Regions from separate parts of the Streptomyces sp. NPDC058653 genome, predicted to be linked through region 1. Evidence: riboswitches for the same ligand, from Rfam matches in the RefSeq annotation. Region 1 holds a riboswitch; each other region holds the start of a gene.
What was found. A riboswitch is a leader RNA that binds a small molecule or an ion and turns the genes downstream of it on or off. The one in region 1 is predicted to bind cyclic di-AMP.
Positions count from the first base shown of each region.

Region 2: linked by a shared signal. The riboswitch ahead of ACFWU9_RS25410 (M23 family metallopeptidase) and the one ahead of ACFWU9_RS14235 (LysM peptidoglycan-binding domain-containing M23 family metallopeptidase) in region 1 are both predicted to bind cyclic di-AMP.
Region 3: linked by a shared signal. The riboswitch ahead of ACFWU9_RS26505 (C40 family peptidase) and the one ahead of ACFWU9_RS14235 (LysM peptidoglycan-binding domain-containing M23 family metallopeptidase) in region 1 are both predicted to bind cyclic di-AMP.

Region 1 covers NZ_JBHXRM010000013.1:120,613-128,530, reverse strand. The annotation lists gene ACFWU9_RS14250 (STM4012 family radical SAM protein) at 1-1,263, shown strand, start outside; gene ACFWU9_RS14245 (STM4011 family radical SAM protein) at 1,271-2,134, shown strand; gene ACFWU9_RS14240 (SGNH/GDSL hydrolase family protein) at 2,136-2,936, opposite strand; gene ACFWU9_RS14235 (LysM peptidoglycan-binding domain-containing M23 family metallopeptidase) at 3,109-4,056, opposite strand; cyclic di-AMP (ydaO/yuaA leader) riboswitch at 4,061-4,225, opposite strand; gene ACFWU9_RS14230 (tyrosine-protein phosphatase) at 4,627-5,427, shown strand; gene ACFWU9_RS14225 (DUF6126 family protein) at 5,458-5,583, opposite strand; gene ACFWU9_RS14220 (helix-turn-helix domain-containing protein) at 5,725-6,363, opposite strand; gene ACFWU9_RS14215 (aspartate aminotransferase family protein) at 6,465-7,913, opposite strand.
Region 2 covers NZ_JBHXRM010000033.1:66,714-74,631, forward strand. The annotation lists gene ACFWU9_RS25395 (DNA topoisomerase (ATP-hydrolyzing) subunit A) at 1-982, opposite strand, end outside; gene ACFWU9_RS25400 (M16 family metallopeptidase) at 1,261-2,625, shown strand; gene ACFWU9_RS25405 (M16 family metallopeptidase) at 2,643-4,010, shown strand; cyclic di-AMP (ydaO/yuaA leader) riboswitch at 4,254-4,421, shown strand; gene ACFWU9_RS25410 (M23 family metallopeptidase) at 4,434-5,237, shown strand; gene ACFWU9_RS25415 (HPr family phosphocarrier protein) at 5,347-5,628, opposite strand; gene ACFWU9_RS25420 (GNAT family N-acetyltransferase) at 5,764-7,918, shown strand, end outside.
Region 3 covers NZ_JBHXRM010000036.1:45,411-52,590, reverse strand. The annotation lists gene bioD (dethiobiotin synthase) at 1-631, opposite strand, end outside; gene ACFWU9_RS26525 (adenosylmethionine--8-amino-7-oxononanoate transaminase) at 633-1,949, opposite strand; gene bioB (biotin synthase BioB) at 1,942-3,102, opposite strand; gene ACFWU9_RS26515 (8-amino-7-oxononanoate synthase) at 3,273-4,451, shown strand; gene ACFWU9_RS26510 (ATP-binding protein) at 4,710-5,141, shown strand; gene ACFWU9_RS26505 (C40 family peptidase) at 5,178-5,648, opposite strand; cyclic di-AMP (ydaO/yuaA leader) riboswitch at 5,652-5,823, opposite strand; gene ACFWU9_RS26500 (hypothetical protein) at 6,215-6,523, opposite strand; gene ACFWU9_RS26495 (ATP-dependent Clp protease proteolytic subunit) at 6,531-7,166, opposite strand.

The DNA.
Region 1 (7,918 bases):
CGCCCCGCGCTGAGCGGTCTGTGGGCCGGTGAACGCAAGGACGCGCTCTCGCTCTATCTGCACATACCGTTCTGCGAGGTCCGCTGCGGCTTCTGCAACCTCTTCACCCGGATCGGAGTCCCCGACGAACTGACGACCCGTTACCTGGACGCGCTGGACCGGCAGGCGACCGCCGTGGCCGACGCGCTCCACGCGGACGGCACGACGGGCACCGGCGTGAGCTTCGCCGCAGCCGCCTTCGGGGGCGGCACGCCCACCTTCCTGACGGCCGGCGAGCTGGAGCGGCTCTGCGACATCGCCGAGAAACGGATGGGCGCCGACCTGCGGGCCGTCCCGCTCTCGGTGGAGACCTCGCCGTCGACCGCCACGGCCGACCGGCTGGCGGTGCTGGCCGAGCGCGGGGCGACGCGGCTGAGCATCGGAGTGCAGAGCTTCGTCGAGGAGGAGGCGAGGGCGGCGGTGCGTCCGCAGCACCGCTCCGACGTCGAGGCGGCGCTCGGCCGGATCCGGGACACGCGGATCCCGGTCCTCAACATCGACCTCATCTACGGCATCGACGGACAGACCCCGGAGTCCTGGCGGCTCTCGCTGGACGCGGCGCTGGCCTGGCGGCCCGAGGAGCTGTATCTCTACCCGCTGTACGCACGGCCGTTGACCCCGCTCGGCAGGCGCGCCCATCCCGGCGAGGCCGGCTGGGACGCCCAGCGGCTCGATCTCTACCGGCGGGGCCGGGACCATCTGCTCGCCGAGGGGTACGAGCAGGTGTCGATGCGGATGTTCCGCCGCCGAGACGCGCCCCACGAGGGGGCGGACGACTACGCGTGCCAGACCGACGGCATGATCGGCCTGGGCTGCGGGGCGCGTTCGTACACCTCGGAGCTGCACTACTCCTTCGACTACGCGGTCGGGATGCGCGAGATCCGGAACATCATCGACGACTACACGCGGACCGAGGACTTCTCCCGGGCCGAGGTCGGCCGTGCGGTCGACCTGGACGAGGCGCGCCGCCGACATCTTCTCCAGTCGCTGCTCCAGGCGCAGGGCATGGCGCTGGAGGAGTACCGCGCGCGGTTCGGCAGCCTTCCCGCCGACGACTTCCCCGCCGAGCTGGACCGCTTCGCCGGTCTCGGCTGGCTCGACGCGGGCGCCGGTCCCGGTCTGCTGCGGCTCTCCCCCGAAGGGCTCGCCCATTCGGACGCGCTGGGCCCGGCCCTGTTCTCCCCCGCCGTGCGGGCCGCGATGGCCGCGTACGAACCGAAGTGAGGCCGCCGTGGACCTGACGATCCTCTACCGGGGCCCGCTCGCCTCCTGCGACTACGACTGTCCGTACTGCCCGTTCGCCAAGCGCCGTGACAGCACGGACCAGTTGCGCGCGGACAGGGCCGCGCTGGAGCGGTTCACGGCGTGGGTGGCAGCGCAGACCGGCGACCGGTTGTCGGTCCTCTTCACCCCGTGGGGCGAAGGGCTGACCCGCTCCTGGTACCGGCGGGCGCTGACCGAGCTCTCCCACCTCCCGCATGTCGCGCGGGTCGCCATCCAGACGAACCTGAGCTGCCGCACGGACTGGCTGAAAGCCGCCGACCCGGAGAAGCTGGCGCTCTGGTGCACGTATCACCCGGGCCAGACGCCGTACGACCGTTTCCTCACCAAGGCCCGCGAGTTGGGCGCGGCGGGCATCCGCTTCAGCGTCGGGATCGTCGGGTTCCCCGACCATCTCGACCAGGCGCGCCGGCTCCGCGCGGATCTCCCCGGGCATGTCTACCTGTGGGTCAACGCGGCGGAGGGCCGGACGTATGCGGACCCGGAGGCCGCCCAGTGGACCTCGATCGACCCGCTGTTCCCGTTCAGCCGTCACCCGCACCGCTCGGCGGGCCTCCCGTGCCGCACGGGCGAGTCGGTGATCTCGGTGGACGGCGAGGGGACGGTCCGCCGCTGCCACTTCGTCCCGGCGGAGCTGGGCAATCTCTACGACGGCACCTACCGCCGCGCCCTCGAACCCCGCGCGTGCCCCCTCGCCACCTGCGACTGCCACATCGGCTACGTCCACTTGGAGACGCTCCCGCTGTACGACGTCTTCGCGGGCGGCGTCCTGGAACGCGTACCGGCCGCGGCGGCTCCCGTGGGGCCGGGGTGACTCAGTGACGTACCAGCGGCAGCAGGTCCGGGCGTTTGGCGACGGTGTGGTCGCCCGAGGATTCACCGCGGAGCCGGCGGCCGATCCAGGGCACCAGATAGTCGCGCGCCCACTGCATGTCGTCGCGGCGCACCTCAAGGGTGCCGCGCGGCGGCAGGGGCGGCCACGGCTGGTCGGGGTCGGCGGGGGTGTCGAGGCCGAGGACCTGGGCCGCGCGCAGCGCCACGCGGGTGTGGCCCTCGGGTGACAGGTGCAGCCGGTCGCCGTTCCAGGCGCGCCTGTCCTGGACGGACTTGAGCGACCACAGGTCCAGCACCGGGCAGTCGTGGCGGTCGGCGATGGAGCGGACATGGGCGGTGAACGTGGCTATCTTGCCGCGCAGATGGCGCAGGACCGGCACGCCCCGGGTGTCGAACCCGGTGGGGACCATGACGGTGCCGACCGCGCTCGTGAGGTCGGCCAGCGCCCGTTCGAAACGTTCGGCGACGTCGTCGGGGTCGGAGCCGGGCCGGATGATGTCGTTCCCGCCGGCACAGAACGTCACCAGATCCGGGGCGAGTTCCTTGGCCCGCGGGATCTGCTCGGCGACGATCTGGTCGAGCAGTCGTCCTCGTACGGCGAGATTGGCGTACCGGAACGATCCTTCCGGCGTCCGGTCGGCGAGCAGTACCGCGAGACGGTCCGCCCAGCCGACGTAGATTCCGCCCGGTCCGGGATCGCCGACGCCCTCGGTGAAACTGTCACCGATGGCCGCGTAAGACCCGAAGGCACCTCTGGTTTCCGTTCTCGAATCGTCAGCCACAGCAGAACATCATTCACCCGGGGATCCGACCTACGCGACCGTAAGAAGACGCCGGCTTCGGTGAGAAACGCCATCGGTCAAAATTCGTTCAACCGGGGAATATACGAAAGGCCGTTCGGCCGGTACCCGAAGGTGCCGGCCGAACGGCCGATTACGTGCGTGACCGAAGTGGTCAGAGGGAAACGCCGTGTTCGCGCAGGTACGCCACCGGGTCGACGTCGGAGCCGTAGCTCGGACCGGTGCGGATCTCGAAGTGCAGGTGCGGTCCCGTGGAATTGCCGGTGGAACCGGAGAGGCCGATCTGGTCGCCACCGGAGACCCGCTGGCCCGCCGAGACGGAGAGCGAGGAGAGGTGGCCGTACTGCGAGTACTGGCCGTCGTCGTGCTGGATGACGACCTCGTTGCCGTACGAACCGGCCCAGCCGGCCGAGACGACGGTGCCGGGGCCGACCGCCTTGACGGTGGTACCCGAGGCGGCCGCGAAGTCCACGCCCGTGTGGTAGCCGCTGGCCCAGCTGCCGCCGGCGGCGCGGTACGGGGTCGTGACGGTCGCGCCGTCGACGGGCGCGGTGTAGCCGGAGTCGGCGCTCTGCGCGGCCGGCTCGTTCGCGGTGGTGTCGGCCTTCGGGGCGGGCTCGGCCGGAGCGGGCTTCGCGGGCGCGGCCTTCTTCGGGGCTGCCTTCTTCGGAGCGGCCTCGGCCTTGTCCTCGGCGGACGCCTTGGCCTTGGCCTTGGCGCCGATGGTGAGCTTCAGACCCGGGTGGATCAGCGACGGGTTGTCACCGACGGCCTCCCGGTTGTCCGCGTAGAGCTTCTGCCAGCCGCCTCTGACCTTCTGCTTCTCGGCGATCTTGGCGAGGTAGTCCCCCGCGGTGACGGAGTACGTCCGCACGGTTCTGGCGGTCGCGGCCTTCTGGGCGGTCTGCGCGGTGGCCGTGCTGTGCGCCGCGGCGACGGCGCGCCCGGAGGCCGCCGACGGTGCGGAGGACTGCTCCGCGGCGTGGGCGCCCGTGGCACCGATGAGCGGAATTGCGATGGCGGCGCCACCCGTTCCCGCGGCGACGAATCCACGGGTGATCGGGTTGGTCCTCGGACGACGGTGCTTACCCTTTCCGGGCATGGCGAATTCCTCTCCGGCGCCTACGAGGTGAGCTGTCGGGTTCGGGCTGGAGATGCCCGGCCGCGCCGTGACGCGGCTTCACCCCAAGCCGTCCGGATCTCCGGACCGGCGTTCTACCTGGGTCCCCCGCTCCTGCCACACGTTGATGAGTGCTGGGTGGATGCGGATTCCGAACGGCGGCAGGATTCGGCGATCCGCTCGGATTGCGGTGACGGTAAGCCGCGTGGGGCGACCGGTACAAGCCGGTGAATCCTCTCCGTCAATCCACCCTTGAATATCGGCTCCGTGAGCGGTCACCCTGCGTGGATTACGGATCTTCGAATTCCGTGCGACGCCCCCAATTCCCTTCCCGCGCCCGGCCACACACCGTCACGGATATGATCCTGCTCACCAGCCGAAGCCGATCTGCACCCATCTCACCTGCGACCGGGGCACCTTATGAGCAATCACCCAATCCGGACAGAAGCCCTATTCGCCAGGCGCTTTCAGAGGGAACCGATGTCGTAAAGTCGGAGCGCGTCGGCGACGAGCGCCGACCGCAGACGCGGAGGAGCGCACGTGACGCACGAGGTGCCGGAGCAGGTCCCGCCGGGCGAGCCCGATCTCGCCGGAGTACGCAACTTCCGGGACGTGGGCGGTCTGCCGACCGTCGACGGACGGACCGTACGGTACGGACGCCTCTTCCGCAGCGGCCACCTCGCGCACGCCACCGCCGAGGACTCGGCGTTCCTGACCTCGCTGGGACTGCACACCGTCTTCGACTTCCGCAACGCGGCCGACCAGAAGCTCGACGGTCTGGACGTCGAGCTGGTCGGCGTACGCAATGTGAACATCCCGCTCACCGACCCGGCCGACGGCACAGAGTTCTGGAAGATGGTCCGCGACGGCGATCTCGACCAGCTGCGGTCGATCCTCGCCGACGGCAAGGGCGTGGCCCGGATGTCCGCTTCGTACCGTTCGATCATTCTGGACCGCACCGCCGAGCACCGGCGCGTGCTGCACTCCCTGGCCGAGGAGAGCCTGCCCGCGCTGATGCACTGCGCGGCGGGCAAGGACAGGGCCGGTCTCTCCATCGCGGTGTCGCTGCTCGCGGTGGGTGTGGAGCGGGAGGCGATCGAGGCGGACTATCTGAAGTCGAACGATCCGCACCGCAGGTATCAGGTACGGCGCAGCGACCCGTCGCCGGGCGGGACCTCGCCCGAGGTGCTGGAGCTGCTGGCCCCGCTCTTCGACGCGCGCGCCGTCTATCTCGAAACGGCGTTCACGACGATGGAGGAGACGTGGGGCAGCGTCGACCGCTATCTCACGGACGGTCTGGGGCTGACGGACGAGACGCGCGAGCGGCTGCGGACGCGCCTCGTCGAGGACTGAGGCCTCTCCGGAGCGGCGGGCCCCGCGGACCTACCGGTTGGCGGCGCCCGCCTCGAAGAGCAGATAGAGGAAGCCGGCCAGGACATGGCCGGCGACGAGGTAGACGAAGAGCCGGATGGCGAGACCGCGGGGGAAGCTCCGTTCCTCGTCCATCACGGACTTGGCGGGCTCCTCGGGCGACGGCTCCTGAACGGCGTCCACTGGGCTGTCGGACACGGTGATGGCCTCTCTGGTCGGGTCGGATCCGGTCGGGTCGGGGCCCGCTGTCACGGCTGACGGCGGGTCAGTGGCGCCGGTTCAGCGGCGGTGCGCCCCACCGGGCAGGCACAGCTCACCGACAGGGCTGGTCAGCAGGGTGTGCACGAACAGCAGCTCGACACCGGCGGGGCCGGCCGCCGCGAGGCGGTGCGGGGTGGTCGAGTCGAAGTGGGCGCTGTCGCCCGGGTCGAGGACATGGACCGCGTCCCCGAGGGCGAGCCGCAGCCGCCCCTCCAGGACATGGATCCACTCCTCCCCCGGATGGACGCGGACGAGGTCGCCCTGCGCGCCGTACGGGACCGTCACCCGCAGCGGCTGCATCGCCCGGCCGGAGGAGCTGCCCGCCTGGCGGTAGATCCAGCCGTCGGCCTCGACGGGCTCGGCCCGCGCGGCGCGGATGACCGGGTCGCGCTCGGGCGGCTCCTCACCGAGGAGCTCGGAGACCGTCGTACCGTAGACGCGCGCCAGTCCGAGCAGCATCGGCAGCGAGGGCTGGCGCCGTCCGGTCTCCAGTCGGGAGAGATGGGCCGGGGAGAGCGCGGCCCGTCCGGCGGCGGCCTCCAGGGTGAGGCCCCGGCCGCGACGCAGCTCGCGCAGCCGGGGCGCGACGTCCGGCAGGGTCTCGTCCGTGGCGTCGGTCCGGTCGGTCGCCTGTTCATGAGCGGCGGGGTTGTTCATGCCCCCATTCCGCCAGCAATTCTCCTCTGAGGCAAATTTATTACCTCAGAGGCAAACCCGCCTACGGCCACCGACACCGGCGTCGGCACCGACACCCGTCCTCACCGGTTGGCGAGCGCCTGCTTCACCAGCGTCCGGCCGAAGTCCCACATCAGTCCGCCACCCGCGTGCGCGTCGTCCATCACGGCCGTGAAGGCCGTCACGAAGCGGTCGACCTCCCGCTCCCCGATGGTCAGCGGCGGAATCAGCTTGATCACCTCCAGATGGTCCCCGGAGACCTGGGTGAGGATGCGGTGCTTCTGGAGCAGCGGCACCACGACCATCTGCGCGAAGAGACCCTTGCGGGCGGTCTGGAGCATCGTCCAGCGGCTGCGCAGCCCGATCGACGACGGCCGGCCGAACTCGATCCCGATCATCAGTCCCCGGCCGCGCACCTCGCTCAGCAGCTCGTACCGGTCGACCAGCGCGGCCAGCCGTGTCCGCAGCAGATCACCGGTCGTCCTGGCGTTGGCGACGATCTTCTCGTCCTCGATCACCGACAGAACGGCCAGCCCCGCGGCCATCGCCTGCGCGTTGGATCCGAAGCTGGCCGAGTGGACCAGCACCCGGTCCATCGAGGAGTAGACCTTCTTGAAGATCCAGTCCTTGCCGAGGGTCGCGCCGACCGGTACGTAACCGCCGGAGAGGGCCTTCGCGACACAGACCAGGTCCGGCTCGACGCCTTCCTCGTGCTGGTACGCGTAGAAGTCGCCGGTCCTGCCGAGCCCGGTCTGCACCTCGTCCACGATGAGCAGCGCCTTGTGCCGGTGCAGCAGCTCCTGCGCGGCCCGCAGGAAGCCGGGCGGGGTCGCGTACACGCCCTTGCCCTGGATCGGTTCGACGACGAAGCCCGCGACGTCGCCGCGCCTCAGCTCCCGCTCCAGCGCGTCGAGATCGCCCCCCTCGATCGCCGTGTCGGGGAGCAGCGGCGCGAAGCCGTCCCGGAAGCCGTCCTCGCCGTTGACCGACAGCGAGCCGATGGTCAGCCCGTGGAAGGCGTGCGCGCAGTAGAGAATCCTGGGCCTGCCCGTGGCGTACCGGGCGAACTTGAGTGCCGTCTCGACCGCCTCCGTACCGCTGTTGCCGAAGAAGACCCGGTCCAGATGCGGGCTGTGGGCGAGCAGTCTCTCGGCGAGGAGGCCAGGCAGCGGCTGGCAGTCGAAGCGGGTGAGGTCGGCGAGCGAGGCGTCGAGGACGTCGTGGAGGGCCTTGCGTACGACGGGGTGGTGCCGGCCGATGCCCATTACACCGAAGCCGGCGAGCATGTCCAGGTAGTCGTTGCCCTCGGCGTCCCAGAAGTAGGCGCCCTCGGCGCGCTCGTAGACCTTGTCGAAGCCGATGGTCCGCAGCATGCGCGGGAGTTGGTGGTTCAGATGGGCGCTGTGCAACTCGTAGCGCTCACCGCCGCGTTCGGCCAGCAGCTTCGCCAGGTCGAACTCCTTGCCCGGCACTCCGGCCGCCTCCTCCTCCCGCGACCCGGCCGCCTCCTCGTGCCCTGTCGACCCGGTCATCGCGT
Region 2 (7,918 bases), on a different contig from region 1:
GCACGGCCTCGGGGATGAAGCCGTTCTTGATCTCGATGACCAGACGCAGCCCGTGCGCCCGGTCCGTGAGGTCCTTGACGTCGGCGATGCCCATCAGCTTCTTCGCCGAGACCAGGTCCTTGATCTTGGCGATCACCTTCTCCGGGCCGACGGTGAAGGGCAGTTCGGTGACGACGAGCCCCTTGCGGCGCGCGGTGACGTCCTCGACGGCGACCGTGGCGCGGATCTTGAACGTGCCGCGCCCGCTCTCGTACGCGTCCTTGATGCCCTGGAGCCCCACGATCCGGCCACCGGTGGGCAGGTCGGGCCCCGGCACGTACCGCATCAGGGTGTCCAGGTCGGCGCCCGGGTGCTTGATCAGATGCCGGGCGGCGGCGATGACCTCGCCCAGATTGTGCGGCGCCATGTTCGTCGCCATACCGACGGCGATTCCGGAGGCGCCGTTGACCAGCAGATTCGGGTACGCGGCCGGCAGCGTGACCGGTTCCTGCTCCTGGCCGTCGTAATTCGACTGGAAATCGACGGTGTCCTCGTCGATCGACTCCGTCATCAGTGACGTGGCGTCAGCCATCCGGCACTCCGTGTACCGCATGGCGGCCGGCGGGTCGTCGTTGCCGAGGGAGCCGAAGTTGCCGTGGCCGTCGACGAGGGGGAGCCGCATCGAGAACGGCTGCGCCATCCGGACGAGGGCGTCGTAGATCGACGCGTCCCCGTGCGGGTGCAATTTACCCATCACCTCGCCGACGACCCGGGCGCACTTCACATAGCCGCGGTCGGGGCGCAGCCCCATCTCGTTCATCTGGTACACGATGCGGCGGTGCACGGGCTTCATGCCGTCCCGGGCGTCCGGCAGGGCCCGGGAGTAGATCACGGAATACGCGTACTCAAGGAAGGAGCCCTGCATTTCATCGACCACGTCGATGTCGAGGATCTTCTCCTCGAAGTCCTCCGGCGGCGGGGTCTTCGTGCTGCGGCGGGCCATCGCTGCTGCGGCTCCTTCACAGGTCTGTGCGGGTCTGGGCGGGCAACTTCAGGAACTGACGCGGACCATTGTGGCCCGCCGGACCGACAACGCGGACCTCGACCCGTCGTTGAACCGTCCGGGGCGCCCCATTCCGGCGGCCGGGAGCGGTCGGCGGGGAGGTTCCGCAAGCGGTTGGCGAGTCAACGCCGCTTCCCCCGGCACGGGAACTTCGCCATGCGTCGGCACGCTTGCATACAGTGGCAGGACTTCTCCATATCGCGATCGAAGGGACGTACATGCCCATGGGTCACACGGCCACAGCGCAGGCCGGTTCCGGCGGCCTCACAGCGACCGAGCACCGGCTCGCCAACGGACTGCGCGTGGTGCTCTCCGAGGACCACCTGACCCCGGTCGCCGCGGTCTGCCTCTGGTACGACGTCGGCTCACGCCACGAGGTCAAGGGCCGTACGGGCCTGGCCCACCTCTTCGAGCACCTGATGTTCCAGGGCTCGAAGCAGGTCAAGGGCAACGGTCACTTCGAGCTGGTGCAGGGCGCCGGCGGCTCGCTCAACGGCACCACCAGCTTCGAGCGGACCAACTACTTCGAGACCATGCCCACCCACCAGCTGGAGCTCGCCCTCTGGCTGGAGGCCGACCGTATGGGCTCGCTGCTCTCGGCCCTGGACGACGAGGGGATGGAGAACCAGCGCGACGTGGTGAAGAACGAACGCCGCCAGCGTTACGACAACGTGCCCTACGGCACCGCCTTCGAGCGCCTGACCGCGCTCTCCTACCCCGAGGGCCACCCGTACCACCACACCCCGATCGGCTCGATGGCCGACCTGGACGCGGCGACCCTCGACGACGCGCGGCAGTTCTTCCGTACGTACTACGCGCCGAACAACGCGGTGCTCTCCGTCGTCGGCGACATCGACCCCGAGCAGACGCTCGCCTGGGTCGAGAAGTACTTCGGCACGATCCCCGCGCACGACGGCAAGCAGCCGCCGCGCGACGGCTCGCTCCCCGACATCATCGGCGAGCAACTGCGCGAGGAGATCCACGAGGAGGTCCCGGCGCGCGCGCTGATGGCCGCCTACCGGCTGCCGCAGGACGGCACCCGCGAGGCCGACGCCGCCGACCTGGCGCTCACCGTCCTCGGTGGCGGCGAGTCCTCCCGTCTCCACAACCGCCTGGTGCGCCGTGACCGTACGGCCGTCGCCGCCGGATTCGGCCTGCTGCGCCTGGCCGGCGCTCCCTCGCTCGGCTGGCTGGACGTGAAGACGTCCGGTGGCGTCGAGGTGCCGCAGATCGAGGCGGCGGTGGACGAGGAGCTGGCCCGGTTCGCGGCCGAGGGCCCCACGGACGAGGAGATGGAGCGCGCCCAGGCCCAGTTGGAGCGCGAATGGCTCGACCGGCTCGGTACGGTCGCGGGCCGCGCGGACGAACTGTGCCGGTACACGGTGCTGTTCGGCGACCCGCAGCTGGCGCTGACCGCCGTCCAGCGGGTGCTGGACGTCACGGCCGACGAGGTGCGCGCGGTGGCCGAGGCCCGGCTGCGCCCGGACAACAGGGCGGTGCTGGTCTACGAGCCCCTCACCTCCGACGACGAGGACGCCGCCTCCGACGAGACCACCGACGAGCACGAGGGGGCGGACCAGTGACCGACGCTGCCGTGACCATGGAGTTCCACCCGCAGCCGACGGCCGGGGAGGCCAGGCCCTGGGCGTTCCCCGCGCCCGAGCGCGGCGCGCTGCCCAACGGCCTGACCGTGCTGCGCTGTCACCGCCCCGGCCAGCAGGTGGTGGCCGTCGAGATCTCCCTCGCGGCCCCGCTGGAGGCCGAGCCCGAGGGCCTGGACGGCGTGGCCACGATCATGGCCCGCGCCCTGTCCGAGGGCACCGACAAGCACACCGCCGAGGAGTTCGCCGCCGAGCTGGAGCGCTGCGGCGCCACGCTCGACGCGCACGCCGACCACCCCGGGGTCCGGGTCTCCCTGGAGGTCCCGGTCTCCCGGCTGCCCAAGGCGCTCGGTCTGCTCGCCGACGCCCTGCGCGCCCCGCTGTTCTCGGAGAGCGAGGTCGGCCGACTCGTCACGAACCGTCTCGACGAGATCCCGCACGAGCAGGCCAACCCGGCCCGTCGCGCGGCGAAGCAGCTCTCCAAGGAGCTGTTCCCGGCGTCCTCGCGCATGTCGCGACCGCGTCAGGGCACGGAGGAGACCGTCGGGCGCATCGACGCCAAGGGCGTCCGTGCCTTCTACGAGGCGCATGTCCGCCCCGCCACCGCCACCGCGGTGATCGTCGGCGATCTCACCGGTGTCGACGTGGACGCCCTGCTCGCCGAGACCCTCGGCGACTGGACGGGCGACACCTCCGAGCCGCGCCCCGTACCGCCGGTGACCGCCGACGACACCGGCCGTGTGGTGATCGTGGACCGGCCCGGGGCCGTCCAGACCCAGCTGCTGATCGGCCGCGTCGGCCCCGACCGGCACGACCGCGTCTGGCCGGCGCAGGTGCTCGGCACGTACTGCCTTGGCGGCACGCTCACCTCCCGGCTCGACCGGGTCCTGCGCGAGGAGAAGGGCTACACGTACGGCGTGCGTGCCTTCGCGCAGGTGCTGCGCTCGGACCCGGACGGCACGGGCGCCTCCATGCTCGCCATCAGCGGCTCCGTCGACACCGAGTCGACCGGACCGGCGCTGGACGACCTCTGGAAGGTGCTGCGCACGCTCGCGGCCGAGGGCCTGACGGACGCCGAGCGGGAGACGGCCGTGCAGAATCTGGTCGGGGTCGCGCCGCTGAAGTACGAGACGGCCGCGTCCGTCGCCGACACGCTCGCCGACCAGGTCGAGCAGCACCTGCCGGACGACTTCCAGGCGCGGCTGTACGCACGCCTGGCCGAGACCGGCACGGTCGAGGCGACGGCCGCCGTCGTCAGCGCGTTCCCCGGCGACCGGCTGGTCACGGTGCTCGTCGGCGACGCCTCGGTGATCCGGGAGCCGGTCGAGGCCCTGGCCATCGGCGAGGTGACGGTCGTCGCCGGCTGAGGCGCGCGGCCGAGGTGTGAGCGGCGGCTCGGTGCGGCGCCCCGAGGCGTGTCCGGCACAGGACAAAGGGAACCCCGGTGACGAACCTGTCACCGGGGTTCCCCGCTATGTCCGTATTCATCGGTCGGTTGCCCGTATGCCCTGTGGCGTGCGTTACAAAAGCACCTGTCCGTTTGGTGATTGAAAGATGAACGCCTAGCGTCGGTCCGGCTGTTCGTCAGAGCCCGCCGCATCCGCGGCACCGGACAGCCATCGCCGAGTCCCCGTCAGGCGCGAGCCTGGGGAGCCGGGGACCCAATCGATGTCCCTGGGGTGAATCGGGGGCCTTCGCGCGATCCGCGGAGGAGCCCGTAGGAGACCTTCCTGCTCCGAACCCGTCAGCTAACCCGGTAGGCGAGAAGGAAGGAAAGGACCAGCCACTTCATGGCGTTCACCCGTGCCACCGGGAAGCACCGTGCCCCGAACCGGACGACGCGCCGCCGCGCGAACTTCGCGGGAGCCGCCACCCTCACCGCGGCCGGTGTCATCGGCACCCTCGCCTCCCCGGCGCTCGCCGCCGACGCGGAGTCGACCATCGCCCAGGAGGCCGCCCCGGCGGCCCCGGCCCGCGCCCTCGTCATCGACGACTCCCTCGCCGCGCAGATCGACGCCCAGGCCGACGCGCAGCTGGCCGCGGCCGAGAAGGCCGCCCGGGAGAAGAAGGAGGCCGCTGCCGCCGCCCGCGCCAAGGCCGAGGCGAAGCGCAAGGCCGAGGCCCGCGCCAAGGAGCTGCGCCGGGCCGAGGAGCGCGCCGCACGCGAGGCGGAGCGCGAGCGCCTGGGCTCCTACGGGCTCCCGGTCGCCGGCTCCTCCGTCACCACCGGCTACCGGGCAGGCGGCGGGCTCTGGTCGTCCGGCAGCCATTCCGGCGTCGACTTCCGCGCCGCCTCCGGCACTTCGGTCCTGGCCGTCGGCGCCGGCACCGTCGTCGAGGCGGGCTGGGGCGGCGCGTACGGGAACAACATCGTCCTCCGTATGAAGGACGGCACCTACACCCAGTACGGACACCTCTCGTCGATCGGTGTCTCCATCGGCCAGAGCGTCGCCCCGGGCGACCGGATCGGCCTCTCCGGCTCGACCGGCAACTCCACCGGCCCGCACCTGCACTTCGAGGCGCGGACGAGCGCGGAGTACGGCTCCGACATCGATCCGGTCGCCTACCTGCGTGCGCACGGAGTACGGCTCTAGGCCCCCTCCGGCGGATCCTCGCGGATCGGCCGGCGCACGACGAGGGCCCCGGCGTTCCGTTCCGCCGGGGCCCTCGTCGTGTCCGCGTGCCGCGTCGTCCGCCCGCGAATCAGACGGTCTCGGGAAGCTCGTCGAGCCCCTCGGCGACCAGCTTCGCCAGCCGGTCGAGCGCGGCCTCGGCGCCGTCCGCGTCGGAGAACAGGACGATCTCGTCGCCGCCCTGCGCGCCCAGCCCCAGCACGGCGAGCATCGACGCCGCGTTGACCGGGCTGCCGTCGGCCTTGGCGATGGTCACCGGAACGCCGGAAGCCGTGGCGGCACGGACGAAGATGGAGGCGGGACGGGCGTGCAGGCCCTCGGCCCAGCCGACATTGACGCGGCGCTCAGCCATGGTGTTGCCCTTCAAGTTCACAGTTGTTGTCTAGACCAGTGTCTCATGTGTCCCGGAACGGACCGGTGCGGCACCCCATAGCCTGCCCCGCCCCGGTAACCGCCGCTACCGACGCGCGCGCCGTAGGCTCTCCCCATGACGCCGCCGTCGCAGCACGCGTACCCCGCTCACTGGGAAGCAGACGTGGTGCTGCGCGACGGGGGCACCGCCCGCGTCCGGCCCATCACCACCGACGACGCCGAGCGCCTGGTCAACTTCTACGAACAGGTCTCCGACGAGTCGAAGTACTACCGCTTCTTCGCGCCCTACCCCCGCCTCTCGGACAAGGACGTCTACCGGTTCACCCACCACGACTACGTGGACCGGGTGGGCCTCGCGGTGACCGTCGGCGGCGAGTTCGTCGCCACCGTCCGCTACGACCGCATCGACAGCGGCGGCAGGCCGGCCTCGGCCCCGGCCGACGAGGCGGAGGTCGCCTTCCTCGTCCAGGACGCGCACCAGGGGCGCGGGATCGCGTCCGCGCTGCTCGAACACATCGCCGCGGTGGCGCGCGAGCGCGGAATCCGGCGGTTCGCGGCGGAGGTGCTGCCCGCCAACAGCAAGATGATCAAGGTGTTCCGGGACGCCGGGTTCACCCAGAGGCGCAGCTTCGAGGACGGCGCGGTCCGTCTCGTCCTCGACCTCGAACCCACCGCCGAGTCCCTCGCCGTCCAGCGCGGCCGGGAGCAGCGGGCCGAGGCACGCTCCGTGCAACGGCTCCTCGGCCCCTCGTCGGTGGCGGTTATCGGCGCCGGTCGCGCGGCGGGCGGGGTCGGACGGGCCGTACTGCGCAATCTCCTCGACGGGAGCTTCACCGGGCGTACGTACGCGGTGAACCTGTCCCTGCCCCCGGCGCTCGGCGAGATGGACGGCGTCCCGGCCGTGCGCTCCCTCGCCGAGATCGGGGAGCCCGTCGACCTCGCGGTCGTCGCCGTCCCCGCCGAGCGGGTGCCCGAGGTCGTCGCCGACTGCGGCGAACACGGCGTCCAGGGCCTGGTCGTCCTGTCCGCCGGTTACGCCGAGAGCGGGCCCATCGGCCTGGAGCGGCAGCGCGAACTGGTACGGCAGGCCCGTTCCTACGGCATGCGGGTCATCGGGCCCAACGCGTTCGGGGTCATCAACACCTCCCCGCCCGTACGGCTGAACGCCTCCCTCGCGCCCGAGCCGCCCGACCGGGGCCGTATCGGACTCTTCACACAGTCGGGCGCGATCGGCATCGCGCTGCTCGCGGGCCTGGTCCGGCGCGGCGCGGGCCTGTCCACCTTCATCTCGGCGGGCAACCGCGCGGACGTCTCCGGCAACGACTTCCTCCAGTACTGGCACGACGACCCGGACACCGACGTCGTCCTGATGTACCTCGAATCCATCGGCAACCCACGGAAGTTCACACGGCTCGCCCGGCGTACGGGGGCGGTGAAGCCGGTCGTCGTCGCGAAGGGCGCGCGGCACAGCGGCAGCGCCCCGCCGGGGCACGCCGTGCCGGTCGGCACGATCCCGGACGCGACCGTGTCCGCGCTGCTCAGCCAGGCGGGGGTGATCCGTGTGGACACCGTCACGGAGTTGGTCGACGCGGGCCTGCTGCTCGCCTCCCAGCCCCTCCCGGCGGGACCGCACGTGGCGATCCTCGGCAACTCCGAGTCGCTGGGGCTCCTCACGTACGACGCCTGCCTGACGGAGGGCCTGCGCCCGCTGCCCCCGCTCGACCTCACGACGGCGGCCCGTCCGGAGGACTTCCGTACGGCGCTGGCCACGGCGCTCGCGGACCCCGGCTGCGACGCGGTCGTCGTCACGGCGATCCCCTGGGTCGGGGAGAGCGGCGCGATGGAGTCGGGCGACGGCGAGGTGCTGGCGGCGGCGCTGCGTGAGGCCGCCTCGTCCTCGCCCGCGAAGCCGGTGGCGGTGGTGCATGTGGAGATCGGCGGCCTGGCGAAGGCCCTCTCGGCGGCCGGCACGACGGCACCACGCCCGGGCCCGATGCCGGGCCCGCACCCCACGCCGCCCCCGTCCGAGCCCGAATCCGAGCCCGAATCCGCCGACGAAGAATCCGCCGACGAGTCCGAGGCCGAGTCCGACGACGCCGTCGGACGGCCCGAAGCGCGGCCCGTTCCGGTGCCCGGCACCGTCACCCAGCCCCGCCCGACGACCCCCGACGACGACTCCGCGCGGGAGGACGACGGGAGTCAGGACACCGCTCCGGGCCGGATCCCCGCCTACCCGGCCGCCGAACGCGCCGCACGCGCGCTCAGCCAGG
Region 3 (7,180 bases), on a different contig from region 1:
ACCGGGGCGCGGCCAGCGCGCCGGCGCCGTGCGGCACCACCCCCACCAGCGGGGCACCGGTGACGCCCGGCAGATCGGCCAGATTGCAGCGTGCGGCCAGATCCGGCACGGCGGGCCAGCTGCCGATCACCACACCCGCCGCCGTGAGCCCGCGCCTGTCCAGCGCCTCGGCCGTCAGCGCGGTCATGTTCAGCGTGCCGAGCCCGGCGGGCGCCACTACCAGCACCGGGGCTCCGAGCAGCCGGGCGGCGTCGGCGAGCGTGCCGCCCTCGTCGTCGAACCGTACGAGCAGACCGCCCGCGCCCTCGACCAGCACCAGGTCGTGTTCGGTCGCCAGCTTCTCGGCCGTCTCCGCGATCTCCTCGGGCCGTACGGGCGGCGCGCCCGCGCGCCGGGCGGCGGTCGCGGGCGCCAACGGCTCGGGAAAACGGGCCAGTTCGACCGTGGTGAGGGCGCCCGCCAGCCGGACCACCTCGTCGACGTCGCCCGGCTCTCCGGGGGCGACACCGGTCTGCGCGGGCTTCAGCACCGCGACGGTACGGCCCCCGGCCAGGGCCACCGCGGCGAGGGCCGCCGTGACGACGGTCTTGCCGATCTCCGTCCCGGTCCCCGAGACGATCAGTACGGGCATCTCAGGCCTCCCGCGCCGCCGCCGCCACCGCGCGGCAGATCCGGGCGATGTCGTCGTCGTCCGTCACGTACGGCGGCATCGTGTACACGAGGTCCCGGAACGGCCGCAGCCACACACCCTCGCGTACCGCCGCCCGGGTGGCCGCCGCCATGTCCACCTCGTGGTCCAGCTGTACGACGCCGATCGCGCCGAGGACGCGCACGTCCCGCACCCCGGGCAGTGACGCCGCCTCGGCGAGGCCGTCCCGCAGTCCCGCCCCGATCCGCTTGACCTCGCCCTGCCAGTCCTGGCCGAGCAGCAGGTCGATCGAGGCGGACGCCACGGCGGAGGCGAGCGGATTGCCCATGAAGGTGGGCCCGTGCGCGAGGACCGGCACCTCGCCCCGCGAGATGCCGTCGGCCACCGCAGAGGTGCACAACGTCGCCGCCATCGTGAGATATCCGCCGGTCAGCGCCTTGCCCACACACATCACATCGGGACTGACGCCCGCGTGCTCCGCCGCGAACAGCGCGCCGGTACGGCCGAAGCCCGTCGCGATCTCGTCGAGGATCAGCAGCACGCCGTTCTCGTCACAGGCCTCGCGCAGCACCCGCACGTAGGCGGGGGAGTGGAAGCGCATACCGCCCGCGCCCTGCACCACCGGCTCCACGATCACGGCGGCCAGCTCGTCGGCATGGCGCGCGACGAGGGCGCGCAGCCGGTCCGCGTACGTCTCGTCGTACTCCTCGGAATCGGCGGGCGGCGCGTCGGCGAAGATCTGGCGCGGCAGCACCCCCGACCAGAGCCCGTGCATACCGCCCTTGGGGTCGCACACCGACATCGGCTGCCAGGTGTCGCCGTGGTAGCCGCCGCGCCAGGTCAGCAGCCGCTGTTTGGCCGGGCGGCCCAGCGAACGCCAGTACTGGAGGCACATCTTGACGGCCACCTCGACCGACACCGATCCCGAGTCGGCGAGGAAGACATGCCGGAGCGGTTCGGGGGTGATCTCCACCAGCCGGGCCGCCAGCCGGACGGCGGGCTCATGGGTGAGCCCGCCGAACATGACATGGCTCATCCGGGCGAGCTGGTCGTGCGCCGCCTCGTTGAGGACCGGGTGGTTGTAGCCGTGGATCGCGGACCACCAGGAGGACATGCCGTCGACCAACTCGCGCTGCCCGTAAGCCGGTTCGGCGAGCCGGAGCCGTACGCCCGACGCGGACTCCACGACCAGCGGGTCCGTGCGGCCGGGCATCGGACCGTACGGATGCCAGACATGCGCCCGGTCCAGCGCCAGGAGCTCGCCCGGAGCCGGTACGCGCGGAAGCGGCGTGTCAGGCATTGGGCGCCAGATCGGTACCGGCGCCGCGCCGCCGTACGGTCACCAGGTCGGTACGGGCGGGCCCGGCGCCGGCCGGGGCCCCGACGGATGCCGCGTCGTCCGCCGTGGCGTCGTCCGCCGCCGGGCCGCAGGCGCTCGCGCACCCGCCGCTCCGGTGTTCGGGCAGCGTCGTCGTGTCCGTGCCCTCGACCTCGAAACCGGCGTCCGCGATCATGTCCAGGTCCGCCTTGCCCTCCTGGCCCTCCGTGGTGAGGTAGTCGCCCAGGAAGATCGAGTTGACCAGGTGCAGCGCGAGCGGCTGCATCGTGCGCAGATGCACCTCACGCCCGCCCGCGAGCCTGACCTCCACATCGGGGCAGACGAACCGCACCATCGCGAGGATGCGCAGCGCCCGCTGCGGGGTCAGGTTCCACTCCTTGGCCAGCGGGGTGCCCTCCACCGGGATGAGGAAGTTGACCGGCACCGAGTCCGGGTCCAGCTCGCGCAGTCCGAAGACCACGTCCACCAGGTCGGCGTCGCTCTCGCCCATGCCCGCGATCAGCCCGGAACAGGCCGACAGACCCGCGCCCTGCGCGTGCCGCACCGTCTCCACCCGGTCCGCGTAGGTGTGGGTGGTGGTGATGTCGCCGTACGTGGCTTCGGAGGTGTTGAGGTTGTGGTTGTACGCGTCGGCGCCCGCCGCCTTCAGACGCTCGGCCTGGCCCTCGGAGAGCAGACCGAGACAGGCGCAGACCTCGACGTCCGCGTTCTGCTCCTTGATGGCGCCGATGGTCTGCGAGACACGGTCGACGTCCCGGTCCGTCGGCCCCCGGCCGCTGGCCACCAGACAGACCCGCTTGGCACCGCCGGCCACTCCGGCCGCCGCGGCCCTGGACGCCTCGTCGGGCTTCAGCCAGGTGTACTTGAGGATCTCGGCCTTGGACCCGAGCCGCTGCGAGCAGTACGAGCAGTCCTCGGGACAGAGCCCGGACTTGAGGTTGACGAGATAGTTGAGCTTGACCCGCCGCCCGAACCACTGGCGGCGCACCTTCCCGGCCGCGGCCACCACTTCGAGCAGTTCGTCGTCGGAGGTCGCCAGCACGGCGAGCGCTTCTTCGCGCGACGGCAGCTCTCGCCGAAGGCCCTTCTCCACCAGTGTGTTCAGCAGGTCCATGGCGCCGATCCTGGCCTACGGCGGGCCCCCGGGCCAAGGATGAATCCCACAAGACAGGTGCATTCAGGTGTGTGTATGACCACACCCGGGGCGGAGCGATCCACGGTTAGGGTCTGTGGGCTGCCTACAAAAGGACCTCAGCCGTGCCAGCCGAACCGCCCGTGCCGGGCATGCCGTCCCCGTCGACCCCGCCGGACCCGTTCGGCTGGATCGACGACGAGGCGCGGCTGCGTGAGCGGTCCGGTCTGGTCCGTGCGCTGCGCCCCCGCCCCGCCGACTCCCCGCTGCTGGACCTCGCCAGCAACGACTACCTGGGGCTCACCCGCCATCCCGTGACGACGGGCGCGGCGGCCGACGCCGCGCGCCGCTGGGGCGCGGGTGCCACCGGCTCGCGGCTGGTCACCGGGACCACCGCACTCCACGCCGAACTGGAGCGCGAGCTGGCCGCGTTCTGCGGTTTCGAGGCCGCCCTCGTCCTGTCGTCCGGGTACGCCGCCAACCTCGCCGCCCTCACCGCGCTGACCGCGCGCGGCTCGCTCGTCGTCTCCGACGCCGCCAACCACGCGTCCATCGTGGACGGTTGCCGGCTCTCGCGCGCCGAGACCGTGGTCGTACCGCACGCGGACCCGGAGGCGGTGGCCAAGACGCTGGAGACGTACGAGGGTTCCCGGGCGCTGGCCGTCAGCGACTCGGTGTTCTCGGTGGACGGTGACGCGGCGCCGCTCGCCCGGCTGGCCGAGGTGTGCCGTACGAGGGGCGCGGCCCTCCTCGTCGACGACGCGCACGGTCTCGGTGTGCTCGGCGACGGCGGGCGTGGCGCCGTGCACGCGGCGGGTCTGGCCGGGGACCCGGGGACGGTCGTCACCCTCACCCTCTCCAAGTCGCTGGGCAGTCAGGGCGGCGCTGTCCTCGGCCCGGCCCGGGTCGTCGCCCAACTCGTCAACACGGCGCGGTCGTTCATCTTCGACACCGGACTCGCCCCGGCCGCCGCGGGAGCCGCGCTGGCGAGCCTGCGGCTGCTGCGCGAGGACCCGTCGCTGGCCCTCCGGGCGCGCGCGGTGGCCGGCGCGCTGCACCGGGGGCTGACCGGGGCGGGGCTCACCGCCGTACGCCCGGACGCGGCCGTCGTCTCCGTCCGGGCGCCCTCCCCTGACGCGGCCGTGCGGTGGGCCGCCGACTGCCGGGCGGCGGGGCTGCTGGTGGGCTGCTTCCGGCCGCCGTCGGTACCGGACGGGATCTCCCGGATCAGGCTCACGGCCCGCGCCGATCTGACGGACGCCCAGGTGGCGGGCGCGCTGGCGACGATCATCGGGGCCGCTCCCGCCGGAGCCGTGACGCCCACGGAATGAGTTGGCGCGGCTCTCGCCGTGCCGGGCGTATCCTCGTCGCCTGTCGGTCGCCGGGGCCCGGAACTTGAGCCCGTGTAAATACGGTCTCGCGTAGCAGGGTTCACCGCTTAGAGCGACAGACGGGGGCGTATCCCGGCGGATCGCGCGTGCACCGGGTGCCGTTGATGGCAGTGTGGCGCGCAGCGCAATCCGGGGACGTACCCGCGGGCAACAGCCATAGGTCGGTCGTCGTCCCGGTGGGAAAGGGACAGCGTCGCCATGGCAGACCATCAGGAAGCATCCGTCACCCTGCCGAGCGATCCGGCCTCGGTGTCCGAGGCACGCAGATACGTCGCTCGTGTGCTCACCGAATGGGGACTGCCGGACGGCGCCGGCACAGCCGAAACGGTTCGCCTGATCATCTCGGAGCTCGCCACCAACGCCGTGCAGCACACCCTCGGCACCTCGCCGACCTTCACGGTCGACGTCACATTGCGGCGCGACGAGGAACTGCGCGTCGGAGTCACGGACAGCCACCCGCGCTGGCCGCAGCGGCTCCCGGCCGCCGTCCAGCAGGACAACGGCCGCGGCATGGTCATCATCCGGGCGCTGACCGCCGAGCACGGCGGGCGGCTCGCCGTCACCCCCACCGCGGACGGCGGCAAGACGGTCTGGATCACCCTGCCCTGGACGGTACGGGCCCAGGGCTGAGCGGGCCGGGCACGGTCGGCGCGGTGACGCCCGGTGTCAGCGGACCCGGCCGTACCAGACGCCGCGGGACCAGATGCGCTCCAGCCGCACCACCTGACCGCTCTTGGGCGAATGCCAGATCTTGCCGCGGCCGGCGTAGATCCCGACGTGGTAGACGCTGCTTCCGTAGTGGAAGAACACCAGGTCCCCCTCTCTGCGCTCGGACGCCGGGATATGGCGTGTGCGGTTGTACTGCTGCTGCGCGGTACGCGGGAGCGCCTTGCCGGCCTTCTTGTACGAGAACGCCGTCAGCCCCGAGCAGTCGAACCGGTGCGGACCTGTGCCCCCGAACTTGTACGGGGCGCCCTTCTTGGACGCGGCCACATCCAGCGCCCTCGCGGCGGCCGGCTGGGCGTGGGCCTCCGGGACGGCGCCGGGCGCCAGCATCGTGCCGCCGACGGCGGCGAGGAGGACCGACGCGGTGCCGGCCCGGGAGAGCAGTGACGGGACCTGTGTCTGCGCGGACATGCGCAACCCTTCGTCAGCCGCCTGTGAAGGATGACCTGTCGGGTTCGGACAGGCGAAGATGCCCGGCCGCTGACGCGGCTTCACCCCGAGGAGCGGTCCATGCTCGGACCGCCCCGAACTGCTCGGGTCCTCCACTCCTGCCGATCCACTCGTGTCGACCAGGCATCCGGAGCGGCGGCAGGACTCGGCGTCCACCCGGACCGCCCCGCCGAGGTGGCGGGGGCTTGTCGTCCCACGGATCTTGACGCGCCGTCAGCTCATTTCCGTGCTGAAACGGGCAGGTGTGACTCTCGTCACTTATGGGCTATATGGGTTGATAGGGGCTATTTTCAGAACAACTCATATGACCGCGCACGCGCTGTACCTGCGACGCAGCGACGCCTTACCACCGGACGGCCGATCGGTGGCCGCAACTCGTCGGTCCGATCGCCATGGGCGGGTCGATACGCCGAACGAGCGCCCGGATGCTCCTCGGGTGCGTCCGTACGGGCGCGGCGGCGGCCGAAGTCCGTGGCGCGGCGAGGCTCGTGGGCCCCGCGCCGGGGTCCGTGGGGCACGGATCCGTATCAAGTCACCGGGCCGGGCGGCATGGTGACCCGCGCGGCTCTGCGCTCCCCGTCGAGCAGCCGGAGTGTGCGGTCCAGGGTCGGCGTGTGGAGCTCCGTCTCTCCCCTCGCGTGCATCACCGTCAGCGCGTCGCGCAGTTCGGCGGCCCTGGTCACCAGCGCCTGCGCCGCGCGCAGCGCGCCGTACGTGTCGTCGGCGCGCGAGGGGTTGATCCGGCCGACCAGGTCGACGACCCGGAGATAACTGTCGACGAGGTCCCCCTCGGCGCGGGTCAGCGCGGGCAGCGGCTCCATCTCCGGCGGCAGCATCGGCGTCTCATCCGGGGGTGTTGAAGCCGAGGGACGACCTGCGGTCCTGGGCGACCTGGTCCACCAGGCCGTACTCCTTGGCGCCCACCGCGTCGAAGATCGTGTCCCGGTCGATGTCGGCGTCGATCCGCTCGGCGCTCCGGCCGGTGTGCCGCACCAGCGTCGCGGCCATCAGGGCGCGCAGCCGCAGCAACTCCTCGGCGTGGATGGCGAGATCGGACGGCTGGCCGCGCACCGGCTCCTCGATGCCCGGCTGCTGGAGGACGACGCGCGCGCCCGGCAGCGCCATCCGCTTGCCCGGCGCTCCGGACGCCAGCAGCACGGCGGCCGTCGACGCCGCCTGGCCGAGGCAGGTGGTCGCCACGTCGCAGCCGACGACCTGCATCGTGTCGTAGACGGCGGACATGGCGCTGAGGGAGCCGCCGGGGGAGTTGATGTAGAGCGCGATGTCCTGGTCGGGCCCGGCGTATTCGAGATGCAGCAGCTGGGCGATCACATCGTTCGCGGCGGTGTCGTCCAGGGCGGTGCCGAGGAAGATGATCCGTCCTTCGAAGAGCTTGGAGTACGGGTCGAGGGTGCGGGTCCCGGCGGAGGTCCGCTCGGTGAACTCCGGCAGGACGTAGCGGGCGGAAGGACGGTGCATGGTGGGGCCTCTCC